DNA from 2 places in the Gilliamella sp. HK2 genome. Region 2 is predicted to be linked to the other one. Evidence: riboswitches for the same ligand, from Rfam matches in the RefSeq annotation. Region 2 holds a riboswitch; the other holds the start of a gene.
The links. A riboswitch is a leader RNA that binds a small molecule or an ion and turns the genes downstream of it on or off. The one in region 2 is predicted to bind preQ1.
Positions count from the first base shown of each region.

Region 1: another riboswitch for preQ1. It lies ahead of queD (6-carboxytetrahydropterin synthase QueD); the one in region 2 lies ahead of queF (preQ(1) synthase).

Region 1 covers NZ_LZGV01000094.1:69,565-72,996, reverse strand. The annotation lists gene argS (arginine--tRNA ligase) at 1-516, opposite strand, end outside; gene A9G45_RS09920 (7-carboxy-7-deazaguanine synthase QueE) at 1,018-1,632, opposite strand; gene queD (6-carboxytetrahydropterin synthase QueD) at 1,629-2,057, opposite strand; PreQ1 riboswitch class I at 2,061-2,106, opposite strand; gene clpB (ATP-dependent chaperone ClpB) at 2,379-3,432, shown strand, end outside.
Region 2 covers NZ_LZGV01000099.1:53,507-56,938, reverse strand. The annotation lists gene A9G45_RS12155 (7-cyano-7-deazaguanine/7-aminomethyl-7-deazaguanine transporter) at 1-580, opposite strand, end outside; gene queC (7-cyano-7-deazaguanine synthase QueC) at 652-1,308, opposite strand; gene queF (preQ(1) synthase) at 1,337-1,810, opposite strand; PreQ1 riboswitch class I at 1,813-1,857, opposite strand; gene A9G45_RS12140 (bpX6 domain-containing protein) at 1,942-3,432, opposite strand, start outside.

The DNA.
Region 1 (3,432 bases), on a different contig from region 2:
CGCAATTAACATACCAAACTGAGTGCCCCAGTCTCCAACATGGTTAGCACGGATAACGTGATGACCTAAAAAAGATAAAACACGAACACTGGCATCGCCAATAATTGTTGAGCGCAAATGTCCAACATGCATCTCTTTTGCCACATTAGGCGCAGAATAATCAACCACAATGGTTTGAGGTTTTGCAGGTAAAGTAATGTTAAGTTTATCACTGCTTAAAGCAATTTCATTTTGCTCAGCAATCCAACTATTTTTTAAAAAGATATTGATAAACCCAGGACCTGCAATCTCAACTTTTTCAGCAATATCATCAACATCAAGATGTTGTAAAACTGTCTGAGCAAGTTCCCGAGGTGGTATGCCTAGCTTTTTGGCAATTGACATAACGCCATTAGCTTGATAATCGCCAAATTGCACTTTAGTTGATTGCTTAATCAGCGCATCGCAGTTCTTATCTGCACCCGCCATAATCATTGCTTGCGAAACACGTTGTGTTAATAATTGTTGAATATTCACACTAAACCTAACTAATTATAATAAAATGACCAATATAATACCGACAAAGTCGATAATTGTCACTGATTGCATAAGTGGCTCGATGGTTTTTGCTTAAAGAAAAAGTGAAAAATTTAAGTAAAATCGATATGCTACTTTATGATTTATTATAAATAACCCTATTTGATTATTTGTCAGTATATTTAGGGTTGCAAAAAACTTCAATAAAATCAATGGCTTTTCTGAATGATTTTTAAACAAAAAAATAAACTTATTTTGTGGATTATGTGTTTGGAGAACATTTGTGATTATCAATACCCCTTTTTACTAGCAAAGCTTAAAGAATCGACATAAAGCCACTTCATACCAACAAAAACCACTAAAAAATGGAGCAAAATGAAGTTATTTTATTAATTTAAGCAAATAGTGACTTATCTAATTAACTTTCATTATCTTTTTATTTAAAAATTTCTATTCAATCTCATTCTCCAATATTTAACGAGTTAGATTAAAAAATAGACACTATTCAATATCTGCAAGTTTATGACTTTGTATATTCAATAACCATTTATTATCTAATCGATTTTCGTTAATTTTTCCCAGTAGTTTTATGGTATCAAATATATTGAATGCACCATCTTTTTCACAAGGTGAAAGATAATAGCGTTTTGCCTGTATCTGAGTTTCGATATATTGGCAAAAAGCAATAAAATCACGGTGGTTTTCGGTAACAATTCGCACTTCATTGGCTGTTGGTTGGACTATTTTTTGATAGTGCGACTGGTAGCAAAATTTCGGGCTGAGGGCAATATAATCAATAAGCGCATCGACTTTGCCAAGACCGTTACTTTCAATGGCAATAAAATAACCAGCATTTTTTAATGACAAAAGTAGCTGTGGTAACGCTTTAACCCTAGTGGGTTCACCCCCTGTAATAATAATGTTTTTACTTTTGTATTCGCTTACTTTTGCTATTAATGCCTCTAAGGTAAATCGAGTAAATTGGCGAAAGTTAGTATCACACCAAGCACAATTTAAATTACAGCCTGCAAAGCGGATAAAAATAGCAGGCATTCCCGTATTATAACCTTCGCCTTGTAAAGATTCGAAGATTTCAACTATGCGAAATTCGATCACTTTGGGCTCCGATAATATTCACAATATGAAGTTGGTGTTTCCCATAATTTGATCATCGAAACAGGCAAATATTTAGATAAGCAATCAAAAATAAATTTACTCATCCCTTCTGCAGTTGTTCGGCACGGTAAGGCAAAGACTTTGCGATCCATTTCTTGCAATAATGTAGCAATACGGCACTCATTTCTATTATTTTGATTATAAAGGTAAGCGTGATCGAAAGGATCGACAATATACTTTTTAACAATCATTTTTAGATCGGCATAATCCATTACCATATCTTGACTTGAACCACTATCGATAAGATCACCGCTAATTTCGACTAATAAGCGGTAAGTATGACCATGCAGGTTATGACACTTTTTATTGTGTCCATCTAGCATATGACAAGCATCAAATTGAAACTCTTTGGCTATTTTGAACATGTTGTATTCCTAGTTTTTTTACGTGGGATGGGTTACGAACCACGGTTAGCACGCCTAACAAAATAAAGGTGTTAATATAATGGATAAAAGTTGATTTGTCATCTTTCAACACTGGTTGAACGTGTATTTATATATTACAAACAACTTTATTTTGGCGCTAATTAAGTTTTTTAAATACTCGCTAATTTACTGTACAAATTTTATAAAAAATATTTTAAATTTGCTCTTGAAATTTAGGTTGCAACACTCATTTAGATATCATGCAAATGGGTTGAATGTATACACGCTTAACTCAAATCTATTGCTCAGGAGATAAATACGATGAGGTTAGATAAATTAACAAACAAGTTCCAACAAGCTTTAGCTGATGCGCAGTCAATGGCATTAGGTAAAGACAATCAATATATAGAGCCTGTGCATGTTCTATCAGCCATGCTTAATCAAGAAGGCAGCAGTGTAGCGCCATTGTTAGCTTCAGCGGGTGCAAATGTAGCTATTTTACAACAAGAATTAACTCAGGCGATTGATCGATTACCGCAAGTTCAAGGTGTGGGTGGGGAGGTTATTCCATCACAAGAGTTTGTCCGTACACTTAATTTGTGCGATAAATTATCGCAAAAAAATGGTGACAGTTATATATCATCAGAGCTCTTTATCTTAGCTGCTTTAGAAGATAAAGGGAGCCTAAGTGATATTCTTAAAAAATCAGGTGTCAATAAAGACAAGTTTAGCCAAGCCGTCAATCAAGTAAGAGGTAGTGATAACGTGAATGATCCTAATGCAGAAGATCAACGCGGTGCGTTGAAAAAATATACCATTGATTTAACGCAACGGGCAGAACAAGGCAAACTTGATCCTGTTATTGGGCGTGATGAAGAAATTCGTCGAACTATTCAGGTATTACAACGTCGTACTAAAAATAATCCCGTATTAATTGGTGAGCCGGGTGTAGGTAAAACCGCTATTGTTGAAGGATTAGCACAACGTATCGTTAACCGTGAAGTACCTGAAGGATTGCGTAATAAACGCGTTTTATCATTAGATATGGGTGCCTTGATTGCAGGTGCAAAATATCGTGGCGAATTTGAAGAACGTTTAAAGGCCGTACTTAAAGATTTAGCGAAAGAAGAAGGCCGTATTATATTATTTATTGACGAAATCCATACCATGGTTGGTGCAGGGAAAAGCGATGGTGCAATGGATGCTGGTAATATGTTAAAACCAGCATTGGCTCGAGGGGAATTACATTGCGTTGGTGCAACAACATTAGACGAATATCGCCAATATATTGAAAAAGATCCTGCGTTAGAGCGTCGTTTTCAAAAAGTGTATGTTGCCGAGCCAACTGTTGAAGACACGATTGCTATTTTGCGAG
Region 2 (3,432 bases):
AGAATAAGCCACAAATGATAATTTTAAAACTGTAATCCATTAAAGAAATTTCGACCCAATGATTTGCCATAAATTCATCGCTACTTTGATAAAAGGCAATAGCAAAAAAGACAATAGTATCAATACCATTACCAAAGATAGCCGATGCTGTTGGTGCAACCCACCACGATTTATTTTTTCTTAAATAGTTAAAGACAGTAATATCCATCAATTGTCCAACTAAATAAGCGGCAAAACTTGCTAATGCAATTCGAAAAACAAAACTATTAAATTCCGTCAATGCCGATAAACCAACCCAATGTGTTTCAAAAAATAGTACAGAAATCACATATGAAAATAGCAATGCGGGGAGCATCACCACAAAAATTATCTTCCTAGCTAAACTCGCTCCAAATACCCGAATAGTTAAATCGGTGGTAAGAAAGATAAATGGAAAAGTAAACGCCCCCCAAGTGGTTTGAAAACCAAAAATATCAAATGGAATTTGTACTAAATAATTGCTGGAAGCGATAACCAAAATATGAAAAAACGAAAGCCAGCTTAGAGCCTTGATTTGCTGTGCGTGAGTAAATTGGTTTATATGTTCTGAATTAGCGTTCAGGTGCATAAATTTGTCCTTTTTTAATGGGGTAAGTGAACCCAGTGTTTCAATTAATTTGAATGATTAAGGTATTGTGTTAATCCTTTATCTCGAAGAATACAGCTCGGGCATTTGCCGCATCCACCATCAACTCCGTAATAACAAGTATGAGTATGGTCGCGGACATAATCCAAATAACCTAGTTTATCAGCCATTTCCCATGTTTGAGCTTTAGTCAAATACATCAAAGGGGTGATGAGATTGAAATTATAATCCATAGCAAGATTCATCGATACATTCATTGATTTAATAAAAATATCACGACAATCAGGGTAGCCACTAAAATCGGTTTCACAAACGCCAATAATAATGTCACTAATACCGTGTTGCTTGGCATGGCAACCAGCTAAAAGCAAAAACAGCATATTACGTCCATCCACAAAAGTATTAGGGTAATCGCCTTCTTTGGCTGCGGTGATTTGTTGTGAATCATCAATCAAAGCATTATTGGTCGTCTGTTTAATCACCGAGGTATCCACCACGGTTTGCTTAACGCCAAGATCTTCAACAATCCACTTGGCTTTTTCAAGTTCAATAGCATGACGTTGACCATATTGAAAGCTGATGGTTTCGACGTTTTCACGACCATAATCAGCAATGGCTTGCAGTAAACAGGTAGTAGAATCCTGCCCACCAGAAAATATCACTAGTGCTTTACGAGTTTGCATTGAGAGTTTCCTGTTAGGGTAAATTGAATTAGCGATTATCGACTTTTTCAGGATAAAGATCGTGATTAGCCAAACGGCTCATCGCTATTTGTTCCCAATTAGTGCCGGCTTTACCATAATTTGCATAAGGATCGATAGAGATTCCACCGCGAGGGGTAAACTTTCCCCAGACTTCAATATATTTAGGATCCATTAGTTTAATAAGATCTTTCATAATAATATTGATGCAATCTTCGTGGTAATCGCCATGATTACGAAAGCTAAAGAGATATAGCTTGAGCGACTTACTTTCAACCATTTTAATATTAGGTACGTATGAAATATAAATCGTCGCAAAATCAGGCTGCCCAGTGATAGGACAAAGGCTAGTAAATTCTGGGCAATTGAACTTAACAAAATAATCGTTAGTTGGGTGTTTATTATCGAACGTTTCGAGTATTTCAGGACAATAGGTTGTAGGATAGCGAACAGATTGATCGCCAAGTAGTGTAACTTTATTCATAATTTTCCTTAGTTTTTTAGCGTGGGAGGTTCACGAACCACGTAACAAAGCGCACACCATACTCTTTTTAAATAAAAATGTCTAGTACCATTAAGACGCCATTAATTTACCCAAATTCTCACCTATTTATGTTAGATCGAAAACGAGGTTACTTTATTTTCCTTAACATTAACGTGTAATACTCGACCTTGTTTATCAAAGAAACAATATTCACCATCAATGCACAAACCAGAAACAGGCATTGATGAATGCCAATCAATGATCATTTTTATCTGGTTGCTATCAGGGTGATATAAATGAATATTATAACCAATACTATCTTCTTGATTCACACACAGCGCTATTATCTGACCAATTGCTAAAACATGAAGATTCTTAAATTGTTTCTCACTCATCGTTAATGGAATTACTTCATAGTTAAATTTATTAAAAACATGTGATAATTGATTGGTTATATAATCATATTTTAAATATGATATTCTTAACTCATCACTTAACAATACGTTATCACCATCATTTTCAATATCTCGTCTATTTATTAGTCTACGTTCAGGAATACTATAGTAAAATGCTTCACAACAATTCTCAGGATTAACTGTTAATATTGCCTCTTGATGATCTTTTATTGCTATTTGTAACACAGAATTAGGCGATAAATCGACTCGCCAAACAACCGCTAGTGTATTGCCTATATTAATCACTTCAATACAGTTATTATTAACAATTGTCCAATTGATACCATCAAATGTCCAATGACATTGCTGAAATTGGACAACACCTAAATCAATGAATTTGCCAGTACTTAAATCAAGTTTATGAATACGGTAATAGTTATTTCTTTTTACCAATGCCAAAACCTGTAAACGATTATGAGATATCACTAATCTTTCAGCTGGAATCATAAAATGAGCAAGTTGTTTACCTTGCCTATCAACTTTAATGATGCCTGCTTCACCTAACGCCAATAAATAATTATTATCAGTCAAGACAGCCATATGATAAATTGAACGGTAACCTGCTTCTGGGCAAATATAAAGAAGAAGCCGATTAGATTCTAATAAAGGCTTATGTCTTGCTAAAGTTAACGAAGAATTGGGCATATCAATTTTTAAAGATTTATCTTGAGTGAGCTCAATCAACTTTGCTATATCTACTTTGGTAAATTCATTTGGATAAGTGACTACATCAGCTAGAATATTGTTAATCAATACACGTAACAAACTTCGTAAATTTTCAATATATTGTTGTTGTTCTAATATTTGTTGAGCAATACCTAATCTTTTTTGATAAAAATCTGGGTTATTTTTTATCTCCGTCAAGCGATCTTCAAGTTTATCAATCGACTCAGGCATTAATATTAAACGTTTAACTATTGCTTTTGCATCTATTGCCTGTGCATCTAGTTTATCAATGTTATTAAACCATTCTTCAGCAAGATAACGATATTTTGGTAATGGCCAAATAACATCTATCGCTGCTAACCATTCCGCTCGATCAGCCAATGCATTTGCCCATTCTAATCTTAACCTATCCACTATTTCTGGTTGATCTTTTTCAAGCATCAAAATAGCATTAGCAAAAGCATTATCACGCCTTGCTATCATCACTGCTTTATTCCAATC